4 regions of the Paenibacillus sp. FSL R7-0198 genome follow, and region 3 is predicted to be linked to each of the others. Evidence: riboswitches for the same ligand, from Rfam matches in the RefSeq annotation. Region 3 holds a riboswitch; each other region holds the start of a gene.
What was found. Region 3 has a riboswitch for cyclic di-AMP ahead of MKY87_RS15990 (ubiquitin-like domain-containing protein). Riboswitches for the same ligand answer to the same signal wherever they lie in the genome.

Region 1 (4,215 bases), 1.6 Mb from region 3:
GTACCTGCATTCTTCCATTGTGCAGACCCGTCAGATTGAACAGACACCACAGGGTAAAAAAGAAGCTATTCGGTACTCGACCATGGACTCGACAATCGCACTGACACTTGCCCTGTTCATCAATGCGGCCATCCTGATTGTATCTGCTGCTGTATTCCACAGTGCTGGTATGACACAGGTTGCTGAGATCGCAGATGCGTACCATCTGCTGACACCTCTATTGGGTACTACGGTTGCAAGTATTCTGTTCGGTGTGGCGCTGTTAGCATCAGGCCAGAACTCTACCCTTACAGGTACACTCGCCGGGCAGATTGTTATGGAAGGTTTCCTGAACATTCGAATTCCCGCTTGGCTGCGCAGACTGGTCACACGTCTGATCGCCATCATCCCGGCGGTAATTGTCACAGCCATTGCAGGAGAACATGGCACAGAAGAACTGCTCATTTTGAGCCAGGTCGTGCTGTCGCTTCAATTGCCCTTTGCTGTAATTCCCCTGGTGATGTTCACGAGTGATAAAAAAAGCATGGGTGCATTCGCCAACAAATTGTGGCTCAAAATCATCTCATGGGTCATTGCCGCGATTATCGTTGTGCTGAATGTATATCTGATCATTCAGACGATTCGGTTATTCTAATCTCGTTCTTATTGACCAAATACTAAAAAGGCTGATCAACTCCGGTATTCAATACCAAGTTGATCAGCCTTTATTGTTGCAGTACTGCAGCGTGTTTCCTTTTATAGTAAAACGCTAAACTCTAATAAACAATTATCTAATCCTGATTGGGCACCAGTAACGGCAGGAGTTCATCCAATGAATTAACAGTCCAATCCGCACGTTCCTCATCCGATCGGTCTGGCTGGAATCTTCCGTAACCCTGCATAATTCGAATCGTAAGCATGCCCAGCTTCCGAGCAGGTATAATGTCGTTATCGATCCGATCCCCAACCATGACGGCTTCCTCCGGTTCACAGCCGGCCTGTTTCAAGGCTACAGCGTATAACTCAGGGTCTGGCTTGGACACACCTTCTTCAGCAGAACAGGCCAGAACATCAACATACTTCCGCAAGCCGTAGCTCTCCAGTCTCTCTTCCGTTCCAGGACTCTGATTGGCAATAATGCCAATGCGATAATGCCGTGACAACTGCTGAAGAACGGAATCCGCTGAAGGAAAAGGACGTTCAAGATCTTTTTGAAACTTCAACTTGTCCTGAATCTGTTTCTGGTGTCCCTCGTCTTCAACGAATGTGCGAATCGCCACTCTCATAGGCCATTGCTCATATTTCTGGTAACAGTTCGCGAACAGTTCGCGTACCGCCTCAATTGTCACCGGATACCCCAAAGCACAGGCTTCACGGACGAACTGTCCGATAATATCATCAACCGGCTCCCATTCATCCACCAGTGTATCTCCAACATCAAAAAACAACCACTTTAATCCACCCACATCCGGCACGCCAATTCCTCCTTGTAAGCCACAGGCAATCTAAAAGTTCGTGTTCAAAAAGTCTTGAACTACCTTTAAAACCATAAAAAAGAAGACTCACCATCTTGCATGAGTCTCCTCAAACTTCCGTTTATCGATACATTCAATTATAACAGGCACCTTACACCTGAGCAATCACAAGCTATGGCATTAACCATTGAGGAGAAAGCCAACTTCCCCATTGAGCGAATATACAATCCGGTCTGCGCCCATGCCCCGATAGATGCCCTTAGGATGACTCTGCTCCGTAATGACGCACAGGGATTTCGATGTCCATGAACGGCAGATCTGTAAATAACGACAGGTTAGATTCAGGCTGTTCTCGAAAATAAACACGTTGCCTACGCTGCCCTGCGGCAAAAACCATTTTTGAGCTGCAGCCGTATTCATGCGAATGACATGTTCGACTCCGATTCTACGGAGTCTGCGCTCTTCCCCTGCACTGTTGGTTAGAACGGCAAACGGCATTTTTTTGTACATTAGTAATTTGATAAATTTGCGTCCTGCTTCATTTGGAGCAGTCACTAAGATCATCTCAGTATCCATCATTCGTTCCTCCCTTGGCGTGAAAAGACAACAAAAAAGAAGCGTGGGGGACCAAGGCCTCCCGAACGCTTCTTAAAGAACCCATGGCGAAAACGCCATGAACCAGCGTACGGCTTGTTGCCTCTCCCTTTAACGCTTACGAGGTTAGCTGACGGATTCGGGCGCGAGAGTCGCCCTATTTCCGGCTGTCACCGGAAAATTCACCCCATGAATGCCTACTGTCCTGGACAGCGCATTCTGTTGGTTCCCCCGTTTTCCACTCATCAATGAATGGAAACTCAGCGATTAAAACATCGTTCGTATATCTTAAGGATAAGATCGAGCGATATTATCGTTTGTTTCGTTTTTCAGGTACAATTTAGTTTAAATTGAAATTACGTTATGAATCATACACCCGTGCCATGATGGTGTAAAGTCCGCACAGATCACCGAATCGACAGATTTTCGGCAATACTCACATATAATAGCGCTTACAACAAGGTCATACTCTATCCATCTCTTTAAATCTATCTAATTCTCACTCTGACGAAAATCACTTCGCAATTCATTCACGTATTCTGCACAACTTGCCTGTTTTGGTGCTTTTAACACCATATTAGTTTTGCAATATTTAATTGCAACCAATATAATAGAAGATATAAGAGTAAATAAATGGAGGCGATTTAGATGACAGTCTACGATTACAAAGTGAATACCCTTCGCGGTCAAGAAGTTGAAATGTCCGACTACCGTGACAAAGTGCTCCTGATTGTGAATACGGCAAGCTCATGCGGACTTACCCCTCAATTCAAAGGTCTGCAAGAATTGCAAGACAAGTTCCAGGATGCGCCATTTGAAGTCCTTGGTTTTCCAAGTAACCAGTTTGCACAGGAAAAAGGTTCTTCCGATGATATTGCCGAGTTCTGTCAGATGAATTATGGCGTAAGCTTCCCTATGTTTGAGAAAATTGATGTGAACGGCTCAAGCGCTCACCCTCTCTTCCAGCACCTTAGCACAGAAGCTCCTGGCCTGCTCGGCTCCAAAGCAATCAAATGGAATTTCACCAAATTCCTTGTGGATCAGAACGGACAGGTCATTAAACGGTATGCTCCCAAAACAACACCGGACAAGATTGAAGAAGATATCAAGAACTTGCTGCAAAAATAATACATTGGCCACCCGTAGCCGGAAGGTAGAGCACCATTGCCCCGGTATGGATGGCCTTTTTTCTCAACTTTGATGTCAGACTGTTAAAAAAACAAAAAAAAGAAGCTTTCCATTAATGGAAAGCTTCTTCTTAATCGTTCATATGATGCGGTCGAGAGGACTCGAACCTCCACGGGCATACGCCCACTACCCCCTCAAGATAGCGTGTCTGCCATTCCACCACGACCGCATGTCGTAAATAATCGGCAACAGAATTGATTATACCGGGTTCAGAACTAAAAGTAAAGTATTTTTTAATACTTCTTTTACAGCTAGGCATTTTCCACAAAAAACGCATATTCTCGTCATCTTTACCCATGAACTGCATACATTAGATTTGATCCCCTCCTTTCCGGATTGAACTGATCTTATTGATTCATTTATATCTAGTCCTCCCTGCACTTCGCAGATATTTAACCTTATATGTTATATAAAATAACACAAATATTGAATCCCAGATTTAATCCATTAAATTTCACGGATACTATTGACAAAAAGCGGACATTTATGGGATGATAACTATCATATAATTCGGATTTTTAAACATAAAGCAAACAAAAAGGAATATAAATGTCACTTTAAGTGACATTTAACGAACACAGGAGGCGAATGATTGTGAACCGTGGGAATAAGCTGCTCGATTATGTCAAACTGCTTGATTCCTCTATTCAGGTTGGAGGGTTCACCCATTCCTTCGGCATGGATATCCATATCAGGGAGGGTACCATTCGTAATGCTGAAGATCTCGAATCATTCATGCGTTGTCAGTTGCATCCGAGCATCGTTCGTCTAGAAGGCATGGCCATCAAAGGCATCTATACCGCAGCAGATCACAAGGATACATGGCGGATAGCTCTAATCGACAAGCTCGTTCATGTTCAGCGAACCCCTGGAGATCTCAGAGAACAAGCTGCCGCCATGGGTAAACGATTGATCAGACTTGCACGCGCTCTGCACCCCTGGATTGAATTCAGCCAGCTCGAACAGATCTTTGCCAAAT
Region 2 (4,215 bases), 3.0 Mb from region 3:
TACTGCTTTCTCCGCATCTTCCAGGTCCTCTTGCATGTCACGGATATATTGGTCCGTCATCTTGATTGGATCTTCCGCCTTGTCAATAATGGCGTTAACGTTAGACATTGTTAAATCACGCAATCGTTTGAAAATGGACATTATGTTATTCCTCCTAGTCGATATTACATCGTATATAAACATACATACGTAACAATCTACAACTCGTTTCAATTTTAGCAAATAAAATCAAAACATGCGATTGCTCTTTATGTTAGGAAGATCGTTTATCCTTGTTCAGATGATCCTCCATCAGCCTCTCTGCAGTCTGCACGATTTCGTCGATCTGCATCCGCGTGATGGAATCAAAATGGATACCCATGATCACCGTAACGGTTACTTTCAGCTGCAGGGCAGCCTTTCGGGCAAGTCGCTCACACAGCTCTTGTTCCTTATGCCCAGGAATATGTACCGTCGTCCCGCTTACGCGCTCATGATCCACGTAGAACGTGGCTACGGCGCCAATATGCGCCTTTCCTCCGGTAACGAGAAAAACCTTATCCTCTCCTGCTTCAATCACCTGTAAACGTATGGATTTCAAATCATATGTACTCATATCCTATCCACCTATCCTTTTCTATATGTTATATATGGAGGAATTATGGCTGTCATAAGCTAAATCCGCAATGAAACTTCTCACACTACGCATATTTTATGGAACCCCCGGGCATACCAAGGAGAACGTCATTTTGGAAAAGGAGGCCGTTATTATGCGCGTACGCCTCATTATGCTGATGGTTATCGTTATTTTTCTCGGGGGATATCATGCTCCAGTTTCATCGCGGGATGTCTCAAGCCCGTCAATTGAATCAGTATCAGGTTCGGATTCTGCTGAAGAAGAACAACTGACATTGGGACAGTTACGTCAAAAATATGCCGATACGTTCAAAACCAATGGTCCTTCAACAAAGAAGGTTGCACTGACTTTTGATGATGTACCTGATCCACGGTTTACTCCACAAGTGCTGGATGTATTGAAGAAATACAATGTCAGAGCTACATTCTTCATCGTGGGTAGTCGTGCTGAGAAACATCCGGATCTGGTGAAACGCATCGTTAAGGAAGGGCATTTGGTTGGTAATCACAGCTACAATCATCCTGAATTCAGTAAGCTGTCGATGAATGCCTTTCGCAAACAAATTTTACATACCGGGGATATTATTCGACATTTAGCGGGATATACGCCCAAGATGATTCGGCCGCCTTATGGAGACATTAATGAAGAACAGCTGCAATGGGCAGCTAGACAACACTATAGCATTGTGAACTGGAACGTTGACTCACTGGACTGGAAAGGCCTCTCCAAGGAAGAGGTGAAGGATAACATCCTATCTGCCGTGAAACCTGGCTCCATCGTTCTGCAACATGCAGGAGGCGGTGTGGGATCTAACCTGAACGGTACGATTGAGGCATTGCCTGAAATCATTGAAGAACTGCGTAACCGGGGATATGAACTGGTCACCTTGGACGAGATGTTGGGATTGCCAAAGGCCAAAGATTAGGATGACCGTGATAACAAATAAATGCGAATATTAAAAGGGTGCTGTTCAATCGCAGATTAGCGACTGGCAGACACCCTGTTTGAATTCATTTTAAATGTTATGATCTCTCTACTTCAGAATGTACAGCTCGATATCCTGAAAACCAAATGTGCTTACAGACTGTTTGCTACCCGGGATAAAGATATCAATCCGGTGACCCTTGATTGCACCGCCCACATCACGAGCTGTAGCTACAAAAGCCTGTTTTGGCAATCCCGGATGGCTGTGACCGGTTACCAGTACTTTGGTTCCGAGTGGAATCACACTTGGATCAACTGCGATCGTACCCAGTTCAAGATCATTGCCGAAGTAATCCACAGCACCCCATCCTCCATTTTCAGACGGATCTGCAGAGTATGCCGTTGCTTTTACGTTCACAGCTTTGCTGTAATCGAATGTTTTACCCCAAGCCTGAACAACTTTGTTATCTGTGTTAACGTCCAAGCTTGCTGTAGTAACAGTCTTCGCTTGGGTCTTGCTCTCCGTTGCCGCAGCTGCTGCTACATTGTTTGCCTTACCGGGAATCGTAATTTTCAAACCATCATAAATGTTGTAAGGCGAAATGTCGTTGTTTGCTTTAACCAACGTGTTGATTGCTACTCCATATTGTTTTGATAAGGTGTAGAAGGTATCCCCTTCTTTGGCCACATGAACTGAATCGGCGTGAGCCGGAACGGCTTGAATGAGCATTGCTGTTGTCAATAATGCTACTGCTGTTTTGGCTATACGTTTCTTGTTAATCATGGTCTTCCTCCCTCATTGTGCCTGCGAAGTTAGTTGTCGGATTCGGATGAGGAGCCCACCCTATAGGTTCTTCATTACATTTGAAACGTTATGTACCCCTAATTCACCCCAAGCAGTGTGCTGTAGATCTTCCCCCTGCACAATCTGCATCGTTACATCCCCCGCACTCCCTGTCCGGAAGTTTCGGCAGAGTTCAATATATCACAATTTTGTAACCTTAACTTGTAGTAATTCTTACCAAATGGTTTTAACATGTAAGCATATGTAAGAATACAGGATACTTTAGAAATGTTGGACGACCTGATTCCTTTACATTTGGTAACAGAAAAGTTACTTTTCAAATCTATAAGTGATTAATGCGCACAAAAAAATAGCGTTACCGACTCTAAGTCAGTAACGCTATTTGACACTTCATTTAGAGTACTTTGGCAAGAAAATCACGTGTACGTGAATTTTTTGGAGCTCCAAATACCTCATCAGGTGTTCCCTCTTCCACAATAACCCCGCCATCCATGAACAGGATTCGGTCTCCCACTTCACGTGCAAAACCCATCTCATGTGTTACGATGACCATCGTCATCCCGCCTTCTGCAAGACGTTTCATGACATCCAGCACTTCGCCGACCATCTCGGGGTCCAGTGCCGAAGTAGGCTCGTCAAACAGCATGACATGCGGCTGCATGGCCAATGCTCTAGCAATGGCGATCCGCTGCTTCTGTCCACCGGACAGCTGATTCGGGAATGTATCTTTTTTATCGTACAAGCCCACGGTGTTCAGCAGATCAGCAGCAATTTTCTCCGCTTCCTGAGTGGATTGTTTCTTTACTTTAATCGGGGCAATCGTAATGTTTTGCTGTACCGTTTTGTGCGGGAACAGGTTGAAGTGCTGAAACACCATGCCCATTTTCTCACGAGTTGCGTTAATGTTGTGCTTGGGGTCCGTGATTGACACGCCTTCAAAATCAATCTCTCCTGAGGTGGGCTTCTCCAGCAGGTTCAAACAACGCAAGAAAGTACTTTTACCTGAACCGGAAGGACCGATGACGACGACTACCTCACCTTTACCAATCGTCACGTTAATGCCCTTAAGCACATCGTTATTTCCATAAGATTTGTGTAATTGTCTAACGTCTATCACTTGCACTCAACTTCCTTTCCAGTCGTCCCAGCAGCTTGGACAAAATGAACGTTAATACAAAGTAGATGGCTGCCGCAATCAAAAATGGACTCAAGCCTTGATACGTAATGTTTTTGACCACACTTGCCTGATACATAATGTCCACCATACCGATAACCGAGATAATGGAGGATTCTTTGATGATGGTAATGAATTCATTACCGATCGCAGGTAATACAGCTTTGAAGGCCTGTGGCAATATGATATAACGCATCGCATCGCCTCTTCCCATACCTAAGGAACGAGCTGCCTCCAACTGACCACGATCCACACCTTGGATACCTGCACGGAAAATCTCCGCCAGATAGGCACCACTATTGATTGAAAGTGTAATGATACCTGCCTGAAGTGCAGTAAAGTTAATGCCAAAGCTCAGAGAAAAACCATAGTAAATAATCATTAATTGTACCAGCATCGGTGTGCCACGAATCACTTCAACGTAAGCTGTACCAATCCAGCGCAAGATTGCGGCGTCATGCAAACGGAACAAACAGATGATCAATCCAATAATTACCCCGAAGATAACCCCAAGTGCAGACAACAGAAGTGTGTATCCTACACCTGTAGCATAGAAACTTTTGTACTCCCAGAATACTTGGAAAATATTTTGTGATTTGTTCGCTTTATCCGCCATCAAGAGGCTGGCGTCCGTCACCATCTGATTGATTTTATCTTCACTTTTCAGTCGCTCCAGTGTTCCATTTACTGCAGCTA
Region 3 (4,215 bases):
CTTCACGTTCAATTTGCGCTAATGCTGTAGAGAACTCTTCCCGTGTAATCTGAAATACACTGAGACGTTTGTGGAACTGCTTCCCGTTACAATAACCGATGCCCAGCAGATTGCCCATCTCCATGCGACGTGCAGCAGCCTGCGGATGCACGATAAGTCCTGCCGCGATCAGGTCCTCCCAATCAATCAGGCTCGGAGCACCTTCGTATGAAGTATGTACGCGCGCCAGAGCATGACGGATCGCCTCCGGTGAGGCATTCTCCACCCCAATGTCCCCTTTGCGCGTTGCATCGGCTTCCGGAATGAAGGCATGTTTGCAGCCAGGCACCTTGTTCGCAATAATTTTACGAATGCGTTCGCCAGCATGATCCGGATCTGTCAGTACAATGACTCCCCGTCTCTCCTGAGCAAGCGCAATCCGCTTCAGAATGCGTTGGTTGATTGCTGAGCCACCTGTTTCTATTGTATCGGCTTCAACGGCCCGACGGATGGCTACCGTATCGTCACGGCCTTCCACCACAATGACTTCTTTTATCATGTTCCATTTCTTCCTTTCTAACGCAAAAAGAAGAGGAATATCCTCTTCTCTGCCAAACGGCGGGGGAGACTGAATTCAGACTCCTCCGCCGCATATTCCGCATGAATCATTCATGCAACTATTTTATAGCATTCCCATTTCAAAGTAAAACGATTTTAGTTCGCTTCCGGCTTCACCGGACCGATCACGTAGACCGTCTTGCCTTTCTTACGTCCAAAATTCAGGGCATGCTTCACACTGTCATAATATACATCAATTTTGTTGCCTTTAATGGCACCGCCTGTATCTTCCGCACGACGGAATCCCAGACCTTCGATATATACCCACCAGCCAATTGGAATGACTTTGGGATCAACCGCAATGGTGCGCCCTTCCGTTACACGAGTACCGGAAGCTGTTTTAGTTCCAATGCCAGGCTCTTCGGAAGAGTAGGCAGTCATGGATACATTTTTAAGTACTTTTGAGTATTTAAAAGAAGTCCCGGATACGGTAATGACTTTGCTGCCCGAGGCAGATGTTTTCTTCGAGTTCGTTGTTGTAGCCTTTTTGGTTGTTGAAGTTTGAGCCGATACGGTCTGAATCACAGGTTCTTTCACGACCGGTTTTGCTTTGGTGCCGACAGCGATCACTTTATCTACACGATTATTCGCGACAGATTTGCCGACCATTTTTTTGGAGACCAATTCTCCATCCTGAAATACCTTTTCGATATGCTGTACAAGTGTGCCTTCTTTGCCGTTTACAACGACACGGTTATCCCCTTTGTACAAGCTAGGGTCAGCCGTTTTAATGACTTTGTAAGCGATTGGCTGCTCTACCTCCACTGTACGCTTTGTTACGCGCACTACACGGATCTTCATATCCGCTTTGATGGCAGTTCCAAGCGCCGGATACACTTTATCATTACTCTCAACTTGAATACCTGATTTTTGAATTGCATCTTCTACCGATGAATCCGTTGTATACAGAGTCTTGGTGTCTCCGTCTGCCGTAATGTTGACTGGAACGGCCCGCTCAATAACGATTCGGTCTCCATCTGTAATCGCCCCATTCATGGACATGGATACCTTATCGTGAGGGCTGACTGTGATCGACTGCTCCTCCAGCATTTCCTGAAGCATTCCTGTACGAGTCTCTACCACCTGAGCTTTGCCATCAATAACCAGTGAAATTTGTTTCCCGGCCTGACCGTAAACGACTAACAAGATCATGATTGTAAGCGCAATTGAGAAAATCGCGATCAATGCCATTTGACGCATGTTCTCATGCTTCCACCGCAACGCGAAAGACTTACTGGATGATCGTGACTCATGGGTCTCTTCTGGTTGGAATGTGCCCACTTCTCCGTCCTCCTTCATAGCCTCGCCGTCTAAAGTAATGCATGATGTCTTTGACGTGACTATACCAAATTTTCTACAGAACACAGATTGGACCAACATAATCCGGTTCTGCACCATGAATCAATCTTCGCAACATGATGTCATCCTCCTGAATACCTACCGTATGATGACAATATTTCTTTTATTCAAAAACAAAAAAGCCAAAGAAAGAGTGTAAGAGGAACTCTTTCGTGGCTTCCGAATGATTCTGAATATCGGAAATTCATGCACGAGGTTGCCTCTCTTTTTCCGCTTGCGAGGTTAGCTGTCGGGTTCGGGCGAAAGAGAGCCGCCCTATCTTAGGTCACCCGCTCATGGCGGACGCCCTTGAATTCACCCCGAGACCCAAAGAAGAAATCAAATACGGCTTCGCAGTTCCCTTCGCTGCTTTTGGGTCAGCGAACGTTGCGCATCGGCCAAATACACCGATGTTTAAGCCCTATTGGTTCCCCCGCTCTCCGTTAACGGAGACTCAGCGAGACTGATTCATGAAAGTAATGTTGTTTCATTGTTTCATCGGAAAGTGTCCCTTTGTTCATCCCCCGAACATCTGTCCAATTTTCCGCACAACAATTCACTGAAAAGATGATATCCTGTTTTGATGCATGTTGTAAAGCGTTGATCAAGTACGTTTTTCTGAATATTTGGTTAAAATATTGTAATATTCTTGATTTATTTGGAGCAAAGGGCAAATTACCTCCGCTTACCTGCCTTTTTCACCTCATTTGCTCGTTTTTTTAACGAATTCCAAATCGTTCCATGGCATTTTTGGTTGTTATTGCAGCAATTTCCTCCACCGAAATGCCTTTAATTTCCGCTGCTGCCTCTGCAACCAGACGTACATGCGCTGTCTCATTTCGCTTCCCACGATAAGGGTGAGGTGTCAAATATGGAGCATCTGTTTCAATGAAAAACCGGTCCATAGGAACCTTCGCCAGCACCTCTTTGGGCTGCTTTGCATTTTTGAATGTGATCGGTCCTCCGAAAGAGAGATGGAAGCCCATATCGAGACAACTTTTCGCTGTTTCCCAGCTGCCCGAGAACGAGTGCATTACACCACCAACCTCACCCGCCTTCTCTTCACGCAAAATTCTTATGATATCCTCATGTGCATCCCGATTATGGATGACAATCGGCATGTTCACTTCACGCGCCAAAGCAATTTGTTGTCGTAATACGCGATGCTGTATTTCCTTCGGTGAAGTATCCCAGTGATAATCCAATCCAATCTCACCGATCGCAACCACTTTTTCATGCTTGCATAAAGATGCAATCCACTCCAAATCACCCTCCTGCATAGTGATCGCATCTACTGGATGCCACCCTACAGCTGCATAGATAAAGTCATATGTTTCAGCGAGTTTCATTGTGGTTGGAATCGTCTCCCGGTTAAAGCCAATGTTGATCATGCGACCAACTCCTGCATCCACAGCACGCTGAATCATGTCCTCGCGGTCCTCGTCGAATTGTGGTGCATCCAGATGTGTATGTGTGTCGAACAGCATCATGTTTGTATCTCCCTTCATGTCGAAATAACGACTATCTTCTTTATCAAAATTCAATTTGTAAAATTCAATAATTCAATGACTCATACATAAAACATTTTGGGTATCTGTGTATTACATCATTACGTTTGTTTCTTCACAACTACAATATATAGAAGATAAACGGATATTCTGATCTATATATTGCTGATTGTGCCCATTCTACCTGCTTGCATTTACAAAATTATGTCGATCTACATATACTCCCCATTAAAGCAGATTACTGTATCATGAAAAATAGCTCTTTTAGAAAGTGTTTTGATATCAAAATTCTTCATCGGATTATACCCACATGATTACAAGAAATAGGGGCGTATATGTGACGGTAATTCGTGAATAATCGCATCCACCTTGTTTTGAGGGTAATACAAATGATGTTTCCCTCGGTGAAGCCCACTGATGGAACGGACAATGTCAGATACTTCTGACAACTCACGTAAATTGTCCTGTCGATCCAGAAGAAGAATCTGCTTATCTGTGGATTCATCCGGACGAAACACATCATACGGATTATCCGAAGGAAAATCAATTTCAAGATCATATTCGGGATCGAGGCCTGCCTGTACAAAAGCTTCCCGAATCTCTTCCATCATTGTCAAGTCGACCTGTTCAAGCTCTACATACTTATATAACTTGCGATCCATAAAACGTTCGCATAACTCACTCAGAACAGTATCGTCCTCCTTGCGCCACTGCGTAAATGCCGTCTGAATTAATGCTTCATCCAACTGCAAATATTCATCTACGGATAATT
Region 4 (4,215 bases), 2.2 Mb from region 3:
TCGAGAGGACTCGAACCTCCACGGGGGGTTAGCCCACACGGACCTGAACCGTGCGCGTCTGCCAATTCCGCCACGACCGCATATTGTATCTCCACCATCAATATCGGCGACAATAAATAATATATCATGCGGAATCTATCATGTCAACACTGAAAATAATAACAATAAAACCCGAACCAGACGTCGATTCGGGCTTTACCTTTAACTACAAATTAAAGCTTGGAAGGCCAGTTGCCATACCATGCATAACCGCCTCTTCTTTCTTTATCAATATCACTTAATTTGTATTTAACTACCCCGTCACGACCAATAAAGATTGGTTTATCTGTTCCGATCTCATAGAAGCGTGCCCAAATCGGTGCAGCTTTGGAATCAGCGATAATTTTACTATCTCCATTAGCTCTTTCATACTTGTAACCCGTAATTTTCACCTTGTTAAACCAAGCCTCCGCTCCTTTAATGGATGCGGTAATTTTAGCGTTAGCAGGTCTGGTTTTCAGAAATTTAACAATCGTTACACTCTCTCCAGCTGTCAGCGATGGCACTTCGTAGATTCTTGCGCTCGCTGGTTTAAGGGAACTGGAATCATGTTGTTGTCCCCATGCTGTCAGCTTACCACCTGAAACGACTTGTGTATTCAGAATCGCCTCCACACCTTTGGCAACTGAATTTTTACTGCGATTAGCAAGTGTGCTGTCGATAAATGAGAAATCACCTTTGCGTGCCGCTACTTCATCCAACATGATCATTACATTAATCATGGCATCATCATTGTAAGTGATATGCTTGTGATATCCAGAGCTTTGGTAAACTTGTGGCCATCCGCCGTTTGAATACTGCATGTTGATCAAAAAGTTAATTCCTTTGATTGCAGCTGTGGAGTATCGCGGATCATTCGTCTTTTTAAATTCCTTCGCCAATCTTCTAATTTCTGAGTATGTAGCCTTGTTGTCTATCGTGGACTTCGCCCACTCTCCACTTGTCTGTTTATAATCTTTTCTCCAACCTCCATCCGGCAGCTGGTTCTTCAAAACATCTGAAATACTCGCTGTAGTACCCGATGCATCCGCAGCAGATACCGTCCCTACAGGGAGAACTGCCATTCCAACTGCTGAGAACACCATCGTACATGCCAGGACAAAAGTAATTATTTTCTTCGCTTTCAAATGTAACACTCTCCTATGTTCGTTTTTATAAATCTGCCACTTCTACTTTACCTATGATAAGCGTCCCCAAACCTCCTTTATTTGTATTTATCGCATAATAAAATCAATTTTAATCCAATATGTGGATTGGATAATCAGATAATATGCAAAAAATCGATTTTTGTCAATATATGCAACTTAATGAATATAATCTCTCTAATTCTACATAACGGGATAGTTCTTTTAACTCATGACAAACCTATTTATTTATCCAAATTCGTCTTAAACGAATCAATAATGACGTTTTTGTCATGAATGATACCCAAACTTAATCCCTTCTTTCATATAAAAACCTTAATTCCGCTAACATTGAGGTATTACGAAGGGTTTTAAATGGGTTTGACAATTACGCATTTATGCAATATAGTTTCAAATAGTTACAAAAACTTAATTATTCATTGCCGAGTTTCATGTTTGAAAACGGGGGAACCAATTTGGGTGAATTATTCTTATACATAGGAAATATAGGGAACCTTCTACCGAACCCTTAGCTAACTCCGTAGGCATCGAAGGGAGAACATTGATTTTGAAAAAACTGATTATCTCCATTTTTGGAGCAGCTGTATTATTTACATCCGGGGCAACAAGCACAGAGGCAAGCAGTATCAACTCCGTAGTGAACAACATGACAGGTATTCCTTACAAATGGGGTGGCACGACTGTAGCCGGCTTTGACTGTTCTGGTTTTATGAGATATCTTTTCAACAAATACAGCATTGAATTGCCACGTACTTCTCAGCAGCAAGCCAAAGCAGGTACTCCGGTAGCCAAAAGTAATGTTCGGACAGGTGATCTGGTGTTCTTTAATACAACAGGCAAAGGCATTTCACATACAGGTGTATATATCGGCGGCGGACAATTCGCTCATGCCTCCAGCAGTAAAGGTGTAAGCATCACAAAGTTATCGAATCCATACTTCAATGACCGCTATGTAACAGCACGTCGGGTAACTGGACAGTTTATGTATGATAAAATGTTGGGTAAAATGTAATTCACATACAAAAAGGCATCGGTTATTAACCGGATGCCTTTTTTGTTTAACCATTTTTTGTCTTCAACTGCTTTCTTAAACAATGTAAAATGTTTTAGGAAATAAAAGGAGATGAGGAGAACAATTGAAAAAGTTAATGTTTGTTTTAAGTTTTGCTATTTTAGTAATAGGTAGTTTAGGATGCAGTAGCGAGAACGAAAAAGATTTTAGAGATGTTTCATGGGGTACCAAGATCGACAAAGTCATTTCAACTGAAGAAAAGAACGGTAACTCAGGTTATGAAGAGGACGTACATAATGAACATGAGAAAAGTATCGAATATTCTAATCTTGTAGTTCTGGGTAAGAAAGCAGATGCTAAATACGTTTTCACTGATTTATTAGACAATGATAGCATTCTGGAAATGATGGAAGAAGGAAAGGAATTATCAGAGGAATTAAATAACCCCAATACAACAGAAACAAGGAAAGAAGAGATATACAAAATAATGGACCAGCGCCTTGAAGAAATGGAAAATGCAGCAGATGAATATCCATTAGATGACTTCTTGCTCCACGAGGCCACATATTATTTTGGCATGTTAAATAGTCAGGATTCTGATGAAATTCTGGAAGAGCTAACGAATAAATATGGTCAGCCTGGAAGCAAGACCTTCGATAATTCCATTATATATCTCTGGGATACTGATCGCTCTAAGATTGAATTTCGTCCTGAACGGTACTCCACAATAAACTATACAGCAAACTACTCCGTTATGGAGAAATTTGCTGATGTGGACAAGTATAATAAAAAAGCAAACAGTAAAGAAAGTAAAAACGATCTTTAAAAAACAGGGTTATACTCCCATATTGAAGGGAAGTATAACCCTGTTACTTTTTCACAATGTTTTTTTATATTAATGTAGCGCCTTCTGCACTCGCATCGCGCCCTGAGACAGAGCATGTCCGCCTCCTACAGCTCCGGCCACGGCTACGGTCTCCATGATCTCCTGATCTGTAGCGCCCTTGGCACGGGCTTCTTCTACATGGTAGAAAGTACATACCTCATTGTTGGCAAACAATCCAATGCCGAGCGCAATGAGCTGTTTTGTCTTGGCATCAATCACGCCAGGTTGGAAACATTCTCCCGTAAACTCATGATATGACTTCACCACACCTGGCAGTACATCGCTTAATGCTCCAATCTGATCCTTGTAGGCATGAACTTTATCATTCATCAATGTCATCGCTTGTAGCACACCCTCTCGGCTATAGTTACAGATCTTCCTCACTGTACCTATCTTCTCTCCCGAGTGAGTCAATTATGCCAACAAATCATGGTAATTCCAAACATTTAACGCTCATGGCTCTGCCATAATTATAAACTGTTACTCACTAAGTGGACTCTGGCGCGGCTCGCTGAACAGCTGATATCGGTAACCGCGATCCAGCTTGACGACACGTCGATTCTGACGACGGATAAGTACCTGCTCGCCATCCCAGGCAACAACAATCCCGGTTACATCGTTAGATTCCAGCTCGTCCCGTACTACTCTTACTTTCTCACCTGACAGACGCAGGGCGTCCAGTTCTGTATCACTGATCATCTTCATGGCTCCTATATTCCAAATTTATTTACAAAAAGAGACCTAAATGAAATGTCATTTAGGTCTCACGTGACTGTATTGGACTGTCATGTCATTCGAAATTATGTCCCGACTGAAAGTTACCGCTGCGCGTGCTCTTTGCTGTCGTTCTTCTCGAACCAAAAATCAAGCACTTTGGCGGACATCACACGTTCTTCAAGGTACTCCACTTGATGCGGTGTAAATTGTTCTTTCCAAGAGAAGGACAACTCTTCGCACAAGCCTACAATCGTCAGTAATTCTGACCAGGCAACATAGCGTTTGTACCAGAAAAATTGAGGATGTTCAATCATATAGGGATAAAGGTCATCGAATTCCGTATGTTTACAATCCAGGGCACGTTCAAAATGAACTTTCGATTCCGCCAGCTTATCATTAAAAAATTGTTCTGTTGC

Region 1: another riboswitch for cyclic di-AMP. It lies ahead of MKY87_RS22910 (hypothetical protein); the one in region 3 lies ahead of MKY87_RS15990 (ubiquitin-like domain-containing protein).
Region 2: another riboswitch for cyclic di-AMP. It lies ahead of MKY87_RS03000 (3D domain-containing protein); the one in region 3 lies ahead of MKY87_RS15990 (ubiquitin-like domain-containing protein).
Region 4: another riboswitch for cyclic di-AMP. It lies ahead of MKY87_RS26235 (C40 family peptidase); the one in region 3 lies ahead of MKY87_RS15990 (ubiquitin-like domain-containing protein).

What each region holds. Positions count from the first base shown of each region.
Region 1 is NZ_JBBOCB010000001.1:5,280,407-5,284,621, reverse strand. Features, by position in the region: gene MKY87_RS22920 (Nramp family divalent metal transporter) at 1-634, shown strand, start outside; gene MKY87_RS22915 (HAD family hydrolase) at 771-1,454, opposite strand; gene MKY87_RS22910 (hypothetical protein) at 1,635-2,033, opposite strand; cyclic di-AMP (ydaO/yuaA leader) riboswitch at 2,149-2,324, opposite strand; gene MKY87_RS22905 (glutathione peroxidase) at 2,697-3,176, shown strand; tRNA gene MKY87_RS22900 (tRNA-Leu) at 3,323-3,405, opposite strand; gene MKY87_RS22895 (urease accessory protein UreF) at 3,831-4,215, shown strand, end outside.
Region 2 is NZ_JBBOCB010000001.1:732,005-736,219, forward strand. Features, by position in the region: gene MKY87_RS02985 (PspA/IM30 family protein) at 1-141, opposite strand, end outside; gene lpdD (prenylated flavin chaperone LpdD) at 254-595, opposite strand; gene MKY87_RS02995 (polysaccharide deacetylase family protein) at 750-1,541, shown strand; gene MKY87_RS03000 (3D domain-containing protein) at 1,650-2,324, opposite strand; cyclic di-AMP (ydaO/yuaA leader) riboswitch at 2,327-2,523, opposite strand; gene MKY87_RS03005 (amino acid ABC transporter ATP-binding protein) at 2,740-3,462, opposite strand; gene MKY87_RS03010 (ABC transporter substrate-binding protein/permease) at 3,449-4,215, opposite strand, start outside.
Region 3 is NZ_JBBOCB010000001.1:3,714,308-3,718,522, reverse strand. Features, by position in the region: gene rnmV (ribonuclease M5) at 1-538, opposite strand, end outside; gene MKY87_RS15990 (ubiquitin-like domain-containing protein) at 694-1,878, opposite strand; cyclic di-AMP (ydaO/yuaA leader) riboswitch at 2,152-2,405, opposite strand; gene MKY87_RS15985 (TatD family hydrolase) at 2,655-3,425, opposite strand; gene MKY87_RS15980 (HD domain-containing protein) at 3,758-4,215, opposite strand, start outside.
Region 4 is NZ_JBBOCB010000001.1:5,961,792-5,966,006, reverse strand. Features, by position in the region: tRNA gene MKY87_RS26245 (tRNA-Leu) at 1-80, opposite strand, end outside; gene pelA (pectate lyase) at 213-1,175, opposite strand; cyclic di-AMP (ydaO/yuaA leader) riboswitch at 1,595-1,726, shown strand; gene MKY87_RS26235 (C40 family peptidase) at 1,732-2,196, shown strand; gene MKY87_RS26230 (hypothetical protein) at 2,321-3,022, shown strand; gene MKY87_RS26225 (carboxymuconolactone decarboxylase family protein) at 3,092-3,421, opposite strand; gene MKY87_RS26220 (hypothetical protein) at 3,563-3,781, opposite strand; gene MKY87_RS26215 (hypothetical protein) at 3,901-4,215, opposite strand, start outside.